DNA from 2 places in the Pseudomonas sp. Hz4 genome. Region 2 is predicted to be linked to the other one. Evidence: predicted binding sites of a transcription regulator. Region 2 holds the regulator's gene; the other holds the start of a gene.
The links. The regulator FliA, encoded in region 2, starts transcription of late flagellar genes. The targets are predictions, from matches to a motif close to CTAAAGTTTNNNNNNNNNNNGCCGNTAA.
Positions count from the first base shown of each region.

Region 1: a site for FliA is predicted at 1,985-2,012, ahead of ACYZTR_RS04970 (methyl-accepting chemotaxis protein). Genes of this name have one in related genera too.

Region 1 covers NZ_CM142719.1:1,116,145-1,123,801, reverse strand. Annotated here, with positions in the region: gene ACYZTR_RS04970 (methyl-accepting chemotaxis protein) at 1-1,896, opposite strand, end outside; gene ampE (regulatory signaling modulator protein AmpE) at 2,081-2,917, opposite strand; gene ampD (1,6-anhydro-N-acetylmuramyl-L-alanine amidase AmpD) at 2,917-3,474, opposite strand; gene ACYZTR_RS04955 (DUF1631 domain-containing protein) at 3,539-5,749, opposite strand; gene nadC (carboxylating nicotinate-nucleotide diphosphorylase) at 6,035-6,883, shown strand; gene ACYZTR_RS04945 (DUF6388 family protein) at 6,934-7,239, opposite strand; tRNA gene ACYZTR_RS04940 (tRNA-Thr) at 7,374-7,449, opposite strand; gene pnp (polyribonucleotide nucleotidyltransferase) at 7,589-7,657, opposite strand, start outside.
Region 2 covers NZ_CM142719.1:4,432,803-4,440,459, forward strand. Annotated here, with positions in the region: gene ACYZTR_RS20205 (chemotaxis protein CheA) at 1-1,046, opposite strand, end outside; gene ACYZTR_RS20210 (protein phosphatase CheZ) at 1,077-1,865, opposite strand; gene ACYZTR_RS20215 (chemotaxis response regulator CheY) at 1,888-2,259, opposite strand; gene fliA (RNA polymerase sigma factor FliA) at 2,427-3,167, opposite strand; gene fleN (flagellar synthesis regulator FleN) at 3,164-3,994, opposite strand; gene flhF (flagellar biosynthesis protein FlhF) at 4,111-5,439, opposite strand; gene flhA (flagellar biosynthesis protein FlhA) at 5,451-7,580, opposite strand.

The sequences.
Region 1 (7,657 bases), 2.6 Mb from region 2:
AATGTCGTGAGCCACCGCAGTCTGTTGCTCCACCGCCGCGGCAATTTGCTGGTTCTGATCGACGATCATGCCGACGGCGCCGAGGATGTTCTCCAGCGCTTGCTGAACCTTCTCCGACTGCCCCACGGTACCGTTGGCCATCTGATGACTGGTACCCATGGCCTTCACCGCAGCGCCGACACCGCTGTGCAGCTTGGCGATCATTTGCTCGATTTCTTCGGTCGATTGCTGGGTACGTTTGGCCAGGGTCCGGACCTCATCCGCCACCACCGCAAAACCACGACCCTGCTCACCGGCCCGAGCGGCTTCGATGGCGGCGTTGAGCGCCAGCAGGTTGGTTTGCTCGGCGATGCTTTTGATGACTTCCAGCACGCGGCTGATGGACTGGCTATCGCTGGCCAGTTGATTGATCACCAGCACCGACTGATCAATCTCACTGGCAAGCGCAGCGATGCTGCCCTGCTGGGACTCCACCAGCCCGCGACCGCTGATGGTCTCGTCATTGACGCTGTGGGCGCTACTGACCGCCGCTGCGGCACTGCGCGCCACCTCAAGGGAGGTGGCCGACATCTGGTTCATGGCCGTCGCGACCTGCTCGATTTGCGTGCGCTGCCCCGCCACGGCCTGGTTGCTCTGGGCGGAGACGTTCTGCACCTGCCCGGCTTGGCGCTCGACCTCGCCGACGGTCTGCCCCACTCGTTCGATCAGGTCATGGATTTTCTTCACGGTGCCGTTGAACACCTCGCCCAGTTCGCCCAGTTCATCGCGGCTGTTAGCGCTGAAGGTCTGCGTCATATCACCCGCCGCCACCTTGTCCATCACAGCACCAAGACGCTTGAGGGTGGTGCGGGTCGAGGCGTAGAAGCCGCCGTAAAGGTAAAAAATCAGCACAAACACCACCGACAACGCCACAGCCTGCAAGACCATATGGGTGCGGTTCTGCTCCAGTCGCTGTTGTAACTGGGTGCCGAGAAAACTCAGGGTGGCTTCATTAAGTTTGTAGGTCTGGTCCATCAGGCCCGTGACCTGATCGTAAAAGCCCTGCCAAGGCGTATTGAGCGTATCGGCCATCACTACCTGCTCTTCGAACAGTTCACTGGCCTTTTTCAACGAAGCCTTGCTGCTATCGGCCTGAGCAGCCAGTGTTTCCCGTGCCGCTTTGCTGGAACCGAGCGCGTCCTGCAACTTCAGCGCATATTCGGCCTGCAGTTTTTCGATCTGCACCAGCAACTCATCAAAACGGGTACTCGATGCCGAGTTGAGAAAGCCCTGCCCCAGCGAAAAAGAGCCCATCGCCCGGCCTTCACCCAGAAGCTGGGTAACGGGCGGGGTGACATTGGTAATGAGTTCGCTCAGCTGGCGCATGTCGCTCTGAGTGTCGCGGCTGAGGCCGGCCTGACTGGCAATGATCTGACTGAAAATCTGCGCATTGCCGAGCAACTTGCCGATCATCCCACTTTTACTTTGCAGGGAGCTTTCTGCTTGTTGGGCCTTGAACGCGGCGATCATTTCATCGCGTTTACCCTCGAAAACGATGATCTGCTCGGGGTCAGTGGTCATCGCCGTCAGCCCTTGCAAACGGGTCAGCACACTTTGCTCCAGGGTACTGATCTGCGACTCGACATTGCCGGCCTTGCCGGACTGACCGAGGGTGACGTTGATCTGTACCAGGTTGTTCAAGGTTTCCAGATCGCGCCGTAACGTCAGGCTGCTACCCAGCAGGTCGAGGCTTTGCAGTTCGACGCGGGTGCCCTGGAATTCTCGATAAGAATCGCGCACCAGATAGAAGTTGGTCACCAGCATCGGCACAAGGAACAGCACGCTGATAAGGCTGAACTTCATGCCAAAGCTCAGGCGGTTCATCAGCGCGACAGCGGGATAGAGCAAGCTCTTCACTGGAGATCTCCCTTTGATTTCTTATTTTTATTGGCAGGCGCGGATCGAAAGCAGATAGCCACTATTCGGCGCTAGCTCTGTATAGCTTAAATCGGCGGGAGGTTTTGTAACTTAAGGTTAACGGGGGGGGCTTTGCCCCCAACGGGGGCAAGCCCCCTCGCCACAAATGGAGTTCACTGCGCAATTACGGAAGGACGGTCCACAACGCAAAACCGGCGTACCAGAGCACCGCCGCGCGCAGCAACAGTTCCCAGATCCGGTCGAGGCTGTTGATGCCGTCAGGCCCGACCACCGGCGCTGGAATTTCACCGGCCACCAGCCCGACCTTCTCGATCAATTGGGCGGCGCTGATGTTCCAGTTCAGCAGCTCGTGCACCATCACCCGGCCGACGGCGACAAAGTTACCGACCAGCGCAAAACTTGCCGCCAGCAGACGCACCGGCACCCAGTCGAACGCATGACGCAGTTGTGCGGCGCGCTCGACCACGGCCGGGTTCTGCCCGTGTTCTTCGGCCAGGGCCAGCAGTCGATAGCTCAGGGCCGCGACCGGACCCAGCAGGAAGTACCAGAAAATCACCGCGAAAAAGCTTTGATAGGCCTCCCACAGCAGATGCCCTTCGACCCGTTCCAGCAGTTGTTCGCCGCTATCGGCGCAGATACCCAGGTCGCGGTCCGCTACATGAGCGGCAGCTTGCAGGTCTTCCCGGCGCCAGGCATCGCGAAACGGCCCAAGACCGGCCAGCAGATCGCCGCGGCCCAAACTGTAAATCACCACCAGCAGGTGCACCGGCAACGCCAGCAGACCGTAAGCCACCGGGTCCAGCACCAGCAGCAACAAACCCAGCAGTGCCACTGGCAACAAAACCAGTATCACCAAGATCAGCCACGGACTTTTCGCCAGACGCGGACTGACCTCAAGCTTGTTCAGCTCGCGGACCCAACCGCCATCACGCTGAACCCGATGACGCAGGGCCGAGAACTTCTCGATCCAGACCGCCAACAGCAACACCAGAAAACTCATTATTGTTCCTCTTTTGCCAGGGCAGCGCGATAGCGTGCCCAGTCGAACGCGGGCCCCGGATCAGTTTTACGCCCAGGTGCGATGTCGCTATGCCCGCAGATGCGCTGTGCGGTGATGGCCGTGAAGGCGCATTGCAACTGCCGGGTCAGGGTCGTCAATGTTTGATACTGAGCGTCGGTGAACGGCAGATCATCCGTGCCCTCAAGTTCGATGCCCAGGGAAAAATCGTTACAGGTTTCCCGCCCTTCGAAACTCGAAACGCCAGCATGCCAGGCACGCTCAAGACAAGAGACAAACTGAGTGACTGTGCCGTCACGTTCGATCAGAAAGTGCGCAGACACACGCAGGTCGGCGATCCCTTCAAAGTAGGGATGCTCCGTGACATCCAGACAATTCTGGAAAAATTCCTGCACCTTGCCGGTGGCGAATTGCGCTGGCGGCAAACTGATGTTGTGGATCACCAGCAGGGAAATTTCGCCCGTGGGGCGCGCATTGAAGTTGGGCGAGGGGCATAAACGCACACCCTGACACCAACCGCTCGCGGGGTCCAACTGCATACAGGTTCCTTCAACGACGACTGTGATGGCGCCCAGTATGCCGTGATAGACCCTCGGGGCGCGATCACTTGCCGCGATTGAGGCGCCGCAGGTTACCGATCACCGACTCCAGCGCCCGGTCGAACAGCAACGTGTCGTCCAGCGCTCGCACCGCGCCACGATGGAACTCCAGCGCCAGACCGGTGCGACTGCGCTCCAGCACTTTCATTCCGGTGCGGTTGACGAAAATGTACTTGCCGGTGGCTTCAATGATCGCCGCCAGCTTGCAGCGAAGGGTGTTTTCCTCGTCTTCCTGAAACTCGACCCAGCACCCCAACCGCAGCTGATCGACCTGAAGCAGATCGGCATCGTTCTCCGGCACACGCACTGACGCCGTATCGACCGGCCCTTCGTCGGCGGTACGCAGGACAACTTCCTGCAGCACTTCGACCATTACCGGCGTATCGACAGACTGTTCAAGCGTGTGCCCTGGACGCTCGAACAGATGAACGTGCAAGGCTTCCAGCTCACTGAAAAACTCGCGGGTGGCGAACGGATCGAATGCCGAACTGCTCAGCCCATCACGCAACGACTTGAGCAACCCAGGCACCAGCGCCAACAAGCGCAGGCTCGCGTCGGGCTGGGCATGTTGCTGCACGCTCCAGATCAATTGCTCCATGGTCTGCACATCGGCGTGCCACGCGGCTGACTGATCGCCGTGCTTGAGGCACGTCAGCAGCAACACTTTGCTCCAGGCTTCCTGGACAAACACCACCACCCGTTGCGGCAATACTTTGCCCAACAGGGCCTGATTCAACACCTGTTCGACGCACTGGCGGGCCAGTTCAGTCCTGGCGCGGCCTTCTTCGGCGTCACGGGTTCGTTGCTCCAGCAGCTCACTGCGACGGCGCTCGTCGCTGGTGAAGGCGAGAAAATCCGCCAGCAATTCGGAAAAGACCGCCGGGTCATCGACAAAATCGTTCAGCAACCGTTGCACCACTTGCTCGATGCGCAGATACAGGCTGTCGCGCTCATGGTCATCGCACTCGCCCCAGCCCATGGCTGCGGTGGCAATTTCGTTGAGCAGGCGCCGAGCCGGGTGACTGCTGCGGCTGAAGAAGCTTTTGTCGAGCACCGCCACTTTCAGCATCGGGATCTGCAAACGGCCGATCAGCGCCTTGAGCGAATCCGGCAGGTTGCGGTCATCGAGGATGCATTCGAAGAGCATCGCGATCAGGTTGATCACGTCTTCGTCAGCCACCCCGACCACGCGTGACTTGCCACTTTTGACGCTGACCCGGGTCAGCAGTTGTTCGAGCTGGTTTCGCAGATCGAAGTCGTCCTGGGCTGCCGGCGCCGGCACGTATTGCTGCAAGTGCGAGAGCAGGCGCAGCAGGTCGCGGGTGGAAATCGGCTGTGCCTGGGCACTGGCCTCAAGCGTCGGCGCGACACTGCCACGCACGTGAAACAGCAATTGCTGCAACGCGGCGAAGACTTCCTGCACGCTGTCGTCGATCGGCGGGCCACCGACGCGGGTGTTGGCCGGCGCGGGTTCAACACCCACGCTGGCAGCCGCACGATCCGTGGCCCGACGCGCAGGAGCAGGTTTGAGGTCGGGCAGAACACCGGTGGCCATCAGCAACTGATTGGCTTCGGCGTAGAGCTGATTGGCATCTCTGAGCACGTAGCGTTCGAACAGTTTGAGGATGATCAGCTTGACCTTGATCTCCACCCCCAGGTTGCGCCCAGCCTGCAAAAAGTACTCGCAGAGCATCGCCGGCCCCATCGGATTGTGCTGATCGAGCAGCTCCCTGCCCAGCAGTGCGCTGAGCCGGGCACTCAGTTGATCCAGGGCGAAGCCGTCGCGGTTCAGCACTTTGCTGACCATCGCCTCCACTGCCACGCTGCGCTCCATCTCATCATTGGACAGCGCCGTCGCGGCGTCGAAGGCCAGCGCCTGGGACAAGGCAGACTGAGTGGTGTCGTACTGTGTGAGGCGAACAAAAGCCTCGACGAATTGCTCGAGAAAGCCGCGTTCGATGTTTTTGCGCTTGAGGCGCAAGTCGCGCATGGCTTCGAAGAAGAGACTCTGATCGACGTCATTGCGGGCCCGGTCGGCCATTTCGAACAGCGTGTCGTCGGCGTTATCGAACAGTTCCTGCAATCCATGCCTGAGCTGTTGAGCGGCCTTGTCGCGAACCTGAAGCAGAATCACAGGCAGGCGGGCGAGCGGCGAGTGAGTCGCCTGGTCGGTAGCAACCTTGTGCAAAGGCACTACATTCCCGTCGTTGTGCATTCAGGCCTCCTGAAACGGTGAGTCTTCGAATGGTCGTCAATTCAAATTCACGTCAAAGCCATGACGTCAAAAGCAAGGCGGATTATCTTGCAAAAGATGTCCCCTGTACCAGCAGACTCTGCGCTTCCCATTGAAATAGACGCTTATGGAAGGCATTGACTGAGTGCCGATTGCTCAAGCGAATCGATCAAATGCAGGTTTCACAGCGATGGGAACGCGTCTGATGCCTTGGGTTGCCCGGCGCCATGGCCCTATAATCGGGCCACTTTGTTTGTGGAGTCCGTTATGCCGAATCTACGTCTCGCCGATTTGACCGCCGAAATCGAAGCCAACGTGCGCCGTGCGTTGCTCGAAGACATCGGCAGCGGCGACATCACCGCACAGCTGATCCCGGCCGAACGCCTGGCCAAAGCCACCATCATTACCCGCGACGCTGCCGTCATCTGCGGCACAGCCTGGGTTGAAGCAGTGTTTCGGCAGCTGGACCCACGTGTTGCGGTGCACTGGCAGGTGCGTGATGGCGAGCGGGTGAAACCCAATCAGGCGCTGTTCCACCTCGAAGGCCCGGCGCGCTCGCTGCTGACGGGCGAACGCAGTGCACTGAACTTCCTGCAATTGCTTTCTGGCGTGGCCACACGCGCGCAGTCCTTGGCGGATTACGTTGCCGAGACCCAGGTGAAGTTGCTCGACACCCGTAAAACCTTGCCGGGGCTGCGTCTGGCGCAGAAGTACGCCGTGACCTGCGGCGGTTGCCACAATCACCGCATCGGTCTGTACGACGCGTTCCTGATCAAGGAAAACCATATTGCTGCCTGCGGTGGCATCCCGGAGGCCATCAACGCCGCGCGCAAGATTGCCCCGGGCAAACCGGTGGAGATCGAAGTGGAAAGCCTGGAGGAGCTGAAGGAAGCCCTGGCAGCCGGTGCCGACATCATCATGCTCGACGAGTTGAGCCTGGATGACATGCGCGAAGCCGTGCGTCTGAACGCAGGCAAGGCGAAACTGGAGGCCAGCGGCGGTATCAACGAAAGTACGCTGCTACCGATCGCCGAAACCGGGGTGGATTACATCTCCATTGGTGCAATGACCAAGGATGTGAAGGCTGTCGATCTGTCGATGCGCCTGAGCCTTTGATAAGACTTGTGTGAATGAAAAACGCCAGCCTCGTGAGGCTGGCGTTTTTATCAGAACACCAGATTATTCATCTCGCAGTACTCTTCCCACTCGACGCCCAACACCTCGGCAGCCTCCTTGTGCAGAACAACGCGCGCCGCCTCGAACTCTTCAGGGGTTGAGGTGTACTTGAGCGTCAGCTCCCACGGCTGCAAGCCCTGGGCTTCTGCCTCATCCTCGAACGCCCACTGGATCTGGTCTTTCTGATCGTCGGCGGGCAAGTCCTTGATCTCTTCGGCTAACTGGGGCGAATCCAGCAAGTACTTTTTCAGCGCTTCTTCGTGTCTGGCTTCTTGGGTCAACTCTTTAACGGTCATGGCGTTCTCTTTGATCTGGGGAATGGAAGATGGATCTGGATCATCAAGGATCTCTCTGACGCAAAAAAACCGTTTGAAGCCCGGCTTATCTGGCCTTCAGAACCATTCGGGATCATCTGAAAACAACGTGTCGCTGGTGCCCGAGACAGGAGTCGAACCTGCGACCCTCGCGTTACGAGTGCGCTGCTCTACCAACTGAGCTACACGGGCAGTGGGCTAAACCTAGCACTGACTTTGGGGTCAGGCAACTTCGTGACTCGTCTCATTTTTTTGCAGGCAAAAAAATACCCCGCAGCTTTCACTGCAGGGTATTTTTTATAACGTTGAAGCGGTCAGGCGTGGGGGGTGATTAAACGCCCGAAGCCTTGGCTGCTGCTACGTCTTTGATGGACAGCTTGATACGGCCGCGGTTGTCCAC
Region 2 (7,657 bases):
GCGGCCGGGGCACGAGCCGGAGCCGGTGCAGCAGCAACAGGCTTCGGCGCTTCGGCTTTAGGCTCGGGCGCTTTGGCGACGGGTTTCGGTGCAACAGCCTTGGCAACCGGGGCTGCAACCGAAGCGCTGGCGCCCGACGCGTTTCCGACTTCAGTGAACTTGCCTTTGCCGTGCAATTCGTCGAGCAGCGATTCGAACTCGTGATCGGAAATCAGATCGCTGCCAGCCGCTTTGGCGGTGGGTGCGGCCGGGACAGGAGCCGCAGCAATGGCCGATTCCAGCGCATCAACGGCAAAGTTGCCCTTGCCGTGCAGCTGATCGAGCAGTGCTTCGAACTCGTCGTCGGTGATATCGGAGCTGTCGCCTGCCGCTTTCGGGGCAGCCGGTGCGGCTGGCGCCGGGGCTACCGCATCGACGGCGAACTGGCCTTTGCCGTGCAACTGATCGAGCAACGACTCGAACTCGGCATCGGTGATTTCGTCGCTGGCAGCGGCATTACTCGCTGGCAGTGGAGCCGCCGCCGGGGCCTCGGCCTGCGCCTTGACGGCGTTCAACGAGTCCAGCAGTTGTTCGAATTCGTTATCGGTGATGTCGCCCGACTCACTGTCAGCAGCCGGTGTTTCGACCCCTTCGGCAACCGGTGCGGCTTCTTCGGTTTTCGGCTCGGCCAGACGGGCCAGAGCTGCCAGCAATTCAGGCGTGGCAGCCGTGATCGGGCTGCGTTCGCGGACTTCGGTGAACATGCCGTTCACCGCATCCAGCGCTTCGAGAACCACGTCCATCAGTTCCGAGTCGACGCGTCGTTCACCCTTGCGCAGGATGTCGAACACGTTCTCGGCGATGTGACAGCACTCCACCAACTCATTGAGCTGGAGGAAGCCGGCGCCCCCTTTTACAGTGTGAAAACCGCGAAAAATTGCATTGAGCAAGTCCGCATCATCGGGTCGGCTTTCAAGCTCGACCAGCTGTTCGGACAGTTGCTCTAGAATCTCGCCGGCCTCAACCAGGAAATCCTGAAGGATCTCTTCATCGGCGCCGAAGCTCATGTGTATGGGTGCTCCTACAGGTCTAAAAACCTAAAATCCAAGACTGGATAGCAAATCGTCCACATCGTCCTGACCGGACACAACGTCTTCTCTTTTATCGGCATGAATCTGCGGACCTTCACCCTGAGAGAGATGTTTTTGCGGATCTTTTTCAGCCAGCATCGCTTCACGGTCATGTTCGATGCCCGCAAAGCGGTCCACCTGACTGGCCATGAGCACGAGCTTGAGCAGGTTGCTTTCAACTTCGGTGACCAATTGGGTCACACGCTTGATCACCTGACCGGTGAGGTCCTGGTAATCCTGAGCGAGCAGAATGTCGTTGAGGTTGCTCGACACAACGCGATTGTCTTCGCTGCTGCGTGTCAGGAAACCGTCGACTCGCCGGGCCAGTTCGCGGAACTCTTCAGCCCCGACTTCGCGACGCATGAACCGTCCCCAGTCGGTGCTCAAGGCCTGCGCTTCATGGCTCAGGCCGTTGACCAGCGGCGTGGCGTTTTCCACCAGGTCCATGGTGCGGTTGGCCGCGGCCTCGGTCAGCTTGACCACATAGCCCAGACGCTCGGTGGCGTCCGTGATCTGTGACACTTCCTCGGCTTGCGGCATGTTCGGGTCAATCTGGAAATTGACGATCGCACTATGCAGCTCGCGAGTGAGCTTGCCCACTTCTTGATACAGGCCGCGGTCACGGGTCTGGTTGAGCTCATGGATCAGTTGCACGGCGTCGCCGAACCTGCCTTTTTCAAGACTTTCGACCAGTTCGACAGCGTGTTTTTTCAGGGTCGACTCGAAATCGCCCTGTGAAGATTCGTTATGCTCCATAGCTCCCCCGTGGCGCAGTTTCTCAACCGATGCGTTCGAAAATCTTTTCGATTTTTTCTTTCAACGCCTGGGCCGTAAAGGGTTTGACCACATAGCCGTTAACACCGGCCTGGGCTGCCTCGATGATCTGCTCGCGCTTGGCTTCAGCGGTCACCATCAGCACCGGCAGATGCTTGAGCTTTTCATCGGCACGCACATGGCGCAGCAAATCGATACCGGTCATGCCAGGCATGTTCCAGTCCGTTACCAGAAAGTCGATGCTCCCGCTGTTGAGCACCGGAATGGCAGTGGTGCCATCATCGGCCTCGACCGTGTTGGTGAACCCAAGGTCACGCAACAGGTTTTTTATGATCCGCCGCATCGTAGAGAAGTCATCAACGATGAGGATTTTCATGTTCTTGTTCAATTCGACCTCCAAGCAGTCTTAAACGCGCCCAGCACCTGGACGCGCCATTTCAATCAATCCGGCAAAGCACTCAATGACTGTCTGGAGCACAACAGATCGGGACCCGTGCGGTTCAACACCCCACCAGCCGCGTTCGCAGTGTCCCCACACTGCCTTCAGCGCGCTCGCCACTCCCCCAAACGCCCCCGCAAACGGGCCGCGCACTGGCTGTGTAACTGGCTGACCCGCGATTCGCTGACCCCCAGGACTTCACCGATTTCCTTGAGATTCAACTCTTCGTCGTAGTACAGCGCCAACACCAGTCGCTCACGCTCCGGCAAATTGGCAATCGCGTCCGCCAGTGCCATCTGGAAGCGTTCATCTTCCAGATCGCGCGACGGCTCCAGATGAGCACTGGCGCCATCCTCGTGCAGCCCTTCGTGTTCGCCGTCCTGCAACAGATCGTCGAAACTGAATAACCGGCTGCCCAGGGTGTCGTTCAAAATCCCGTAATAATCGTCGAGACTCAATTGGAGTTCGGCCGCAACCTCGTGATCTTTAGCGTCACGACCGGTTTTAGCTTCAATCGAGCGAATGGCGTCGCTGACCATCCGGGTATTGCGGTGGACCGAACGTGGCGCCCAGTCCCCCTTGCGTACTTCATCGAGCATCGCGCCGCGGATTCGTATGCCCGCGTACGTCTCGAAACTCGCGCCTTTGCTGGCGTCGTATTTGGTCGACACTTCAAGCAGGCCAATCATCCCGGCCTGGATCAGGTCTTCGACCTGGACACTGGCCGGCAGACGCGCCAGCAAGTGGTAAGCGATGCGTTTAACCAGTGGCGCGTAACGCTCGATCAGCTCGTACTGCGCGTCACGTGCCGACTTCTTGTAGAGGTTGTAGCCGCTGGCTGTCATAGCACCGGTCCTGCCGTTTGTTGCACGAGGCGCTCGACGAAAAACTCCAGGTGCCCACGCGGGTTGGCAGGCAACGGCCAGGTATCGACCTTCTGTGCAATGGCCTTGAACGCCAGGGAGCACTTGGAACGCGGGAAGGCTTCATAGACGGCGCGCTGCTTCTGCACAGCTTTGCGCACGCTTTCGTCGTAAGGCACCGCGCCGACGTATTGTAAGGCGACGTCGAGGAAGCGATCTGTGACCTTGGTCAACTTGGCGAACAGGTTGCGACCTTCCTGCGGGCTCTGAGCCATGTTGGCCAGGACGCGGAAGCGGTTCATGCCGTAATCGCGGTTTAGCAGTTTGATCAGTGCGTAGGCATCAGTGATCGAGGTCGGTTCGTCGCAGACCACCAGCAAGACTTCTTGCGCTGCGCGAACGAAACTGACTACCGAGTCACCAATGCCCGCAGCGGTGTCGATCACTAATACGTCGAGATTGTCGCCGATATCGCTGAACGCCTGGATCAGGCCGGCGTGTTGGGCCGGGCTCAGATGAACCATGCTTTGAGTGCCGGACGCGGCCGGGACGATGCGGATGCCGCCAGGGCCCTGCAACAGAACATCGCGCAGCTCACAGCGGCCTTCGATCACATCGGCCAACGTACGTTTGGGTGTCAGTCCCAGCAGGACGTCAACGTTCGCCAGCCCCAGATCGGCGTCCAGCAGCATGACGCGCCGGCCGAGCTCAGCTAGAGCCAGGGACAAGTTCACTGACACGTTAGTTTTCCCGACGCCACCTTTGCCGCCGGTCACCGCGATCACCTGTACGGGATGCATGCTGCCCATGAATTTTCTTTACCTTGTCTTACTTAGACGGAGGCCACATTACTGGCTGCGCGTTCACAAAATGAACAATGCATGGCAGACCATCGATGTAGGTACAAAAACGGTTCATTAATACCTCAGCCGACCTGCTTGGTCGGGCTGTGGTAAATATCAGCGAACATGTCAGCCATGGCTTCTTCGCTGGGTTCTTCTTGCATTTGCACGCTGACGGCGCGACTGACTAACTGATGACGACGCGGTAGATGCAAATCATCCGGAATCCGCGGGCCATCGGTCAGGTAGGCCACCGGCAATTCATGACTGATGGCCAGGCTCAACACCTCGCCCAGACTTGCCGTTTCATCCAGTTTAGTCAGGATGCAGCCAGCGAGGCCGCAGCGTTTGTAACTGTGATAAGCGGCCGTTAGAACCTGTTTCTGGCTGGTGGTTGCCAACACCAGATAATTCTTCGATTTGATCCCACGACCGGCCAGGCTTTCGAGCTGCATGCGCAGTGCCGGATCGCTGGCCTGGAGGCCCGCGGTATCGATCAGCACCACGCGTTTGCGCAGCAAGGGCTCCAGCGCCTGCACCAGCGACTGACCCGGGTCGACGTGAGTCACCGACACATTGAGGATCCGGCCAAGGGTCTTGAGCTGCTCCTGAGCACCAATACGGTAGCTGTCCATGCTCACCAACGCGATATTCTGCGCGCCGTACTTGAGCACGTAGCGGGCGGCGAGCTTGGCCAGCGTGGTGGTCTTGCCCATGCCGGCAGGGCCGACCATGGCAATCACACCGCCCTCTTCCAGCGGCTCGATTTCCGGTGTGGCGATCATCCGCGCCAGGTGCGCCAGCAACATGCGCCAGGCCTGACGAGGTTCTTCAATATCAGTAATCAGGGCCAGTAAATCGCGCGACAACGGGCCGGACAAGCCGATGCGTTGCAGGCGACGCCACAGATTGGCCTGGGCCGGACGGCTGCCTTGCAGCTGATTCCAGGCCAGGGAGCCGAGCTGCACTTCCATCAGTTCGCGCAAACTGTTGAGTTCGAAACGCATCGAGTCGAACGCACGCGGGTCAACGCCACCGGAGGCTGGCGCAGCGGCCGGTGCAGGCCGACGGGGTTCGGCGTAAGTCGGTTCGATCAGCGGCTCGGCGGCGGTCAGTGGCAGGCCGGCGAACAACTGGCGATTGGTGCTCTTGTCGCTCTCGCCTTCGCCTCGCAGGCTCAGTTCGGCCTGGGCGGTAACGATCCGCGACTGGGTCTTGCGCAACTCGTCTTCGAGCTCCATGTTCGGAACGCGCGGGGCCAGCGCTGATAATTTGTAATCCAGTGCCGCCGTCAACTCGACACCACCGGCGATCCGGCGGTTGCCAATGATGGCAGCATCAGCGCCCAGCTCATCACGAACCAGCTTCATGGCCTGACGCATATCGGCGGCGAAAAAACGCTTAACTTGCATAAACCACTACCTCAGCCGTTGGGCCCTACTGTCGCAACGATGGTCACTTGCTTGTTGTCAGGAATTTCCTGATACGCCAACACGTGCAAACCCGGGACTGCCAATCGGCCGAATCGCGACAGCATCGCGCGAACCGGACCGGCTACCAGCAGAATCACCGGCTGACCTTGCATTTCCTGACGCTGCGCCGCATCGATCAACGAACGTTGCAGTTTTTCAGCCATGCTTGGCTCCAGCAGAACGCCCTCTTCCGAGCCTTGTCCTGCCTTCTGAAGACTATTGAGCAATATTTGTTCCAACCTTGGCTCCAGGGTGATCACTGGTAGCTCGGAGTCAGTGCCTACGATGCTTTGCACGATAGCGCGGGATACGCCGACGCGCACGGCAGCCACCAGCGCGGCAGTATCTTGACTCTTGGCGGCATTGTTGGCGATGGCCTCGGCAATGCTGCGAATGTCCCGTACTGGCACCTGTTCGGCCAGCAAAGCCTGCAAAACTTTCAGTAGCTGCGACAGAGAGACCACACCTGGTACCAGCTCTTCAGCCAGTTTTGGCGAGCTTTTGGCCAGCAATTGCATGAGTTGCTGCACTTCTTCGTGACCGATCAACTCGCTCGAGTGCTTGTACAAAATCTGGTTCAAGTGGGTTGCCACTACCGTACTGGCATCGACCACGGTGTAACCGAGGGATTGCGCCTGGGCACGCTGGCTGATTTCGATCCAGACTGCCTCCAGACCGAAAGCCGGATCTTTGGCGGTAATGCCGTTGAGCGTCCCGTAGACCTGCCCCGGGTTGATCGCCAGTTCGCGGTCCGGGTAAATCTCCGCTTCGGCCAGGATCACCCCCATCAGGGTCAGGCGATAGGCACTCGGCGCCAGGTCGAGGTTGTCACGGATATGCACAGTCGGCATCAGGAAGCCCAGATCCTGCGACAGCTTCTTGCGCACGCCTTTGATTCGCGCCAGCAACTGACCACCCTGGTTGCGGTCCACCAGCGGAATCAGCCGGTACCCGACTTCCAGGCCGATCATGTCGATCGGGGTCACGTCGTCCCAGCCCAGTTCCTTGGTTTCCTGGGCGCGAGCCGGGGATGGCAGCTGTTCCTGTTGACGCTTGACCTCCTGCAGAGCTTGAACCTTGACCACGTTCTGTTTTTTCCAGAACAGGTACGCGCCGCCGGCCGCCAGGGCCGCCATGCTGAGAAAGGAGAAGTGCGGCATGCCGGGCACCAGGCCCATGACCGCCATCATACCCGCCGCCACTGCCAACGCTTTTGGCGAGGCGAACATCTGGCGACTGATCTGCTTGCCCATGTCTTCCGAGCCGGACGCACGGGTCACCATGATCGCCGCCGCTGTCGATAACAACAGTGATGGCAATTGCGCCACCAAACCGTCACCGATGGTCAATAGCGCGTAAACCTTGCCAGCGTCGCCGAAGCTCATGCCGTGCTGGAAGATACCGACGGCCATGCCGCCGATCAGGTTAATGAACAGAATCAGCAGGCCGGCAATGGCGTCACCACGCACGAACTTGCTGGCACCGTCCATCGAACCGTAGAACTCGGCTTCCTGGGACACTTCCATCCGGCGCATTTTGGCTTGGTTCTGATCGATCAGGCCGGCGTTCAAGTCGGCGTCGATTGCCATTTGTTTACCCGGCATCGCATCGAGGGTGAAGCGCGCGCTCACCTCGGAAATCCGCCCGGCACCCTTGGTCACTACGACGAAGTTGATGATCATCAAAATCGCGAAGACCACGATACCGACCACGTAGTTACCGCCGATCACCACCTCACCGAAGGCCTGGATCACCTTACCCGCGGAGGCGTGACCGTCCTGACCGTGGAGCATCACCACCCGCGTGGAGGCCACGTTCAACGCCAACCGCAGTAGCGTTGCCACCAGCAGAATGGTCGGGAACACCGCGAAATCCAGCGGTCGCAAGGCATAAACGCACACCAGCAACACCACGATCGACAAGGCAATGTTGAACGTGAAGAACACGTCCAGGAGGAACGGCGGGATCGGCAACATCATCATCGCCAGCATGACCAGCAGCAACAACGGCACACCCAGATTGCCCCGACTTAAGTCGGCAACGTTTGTGCGAGCACTGTTGAGTAACTGAGAGCGATCCACCGGTTTTCCCCGTTCCTATAAAGCAAACTTTTGACGCCTGAAGCACGCGCAAAGCGGCTACTGCAAGAAACCTTCCA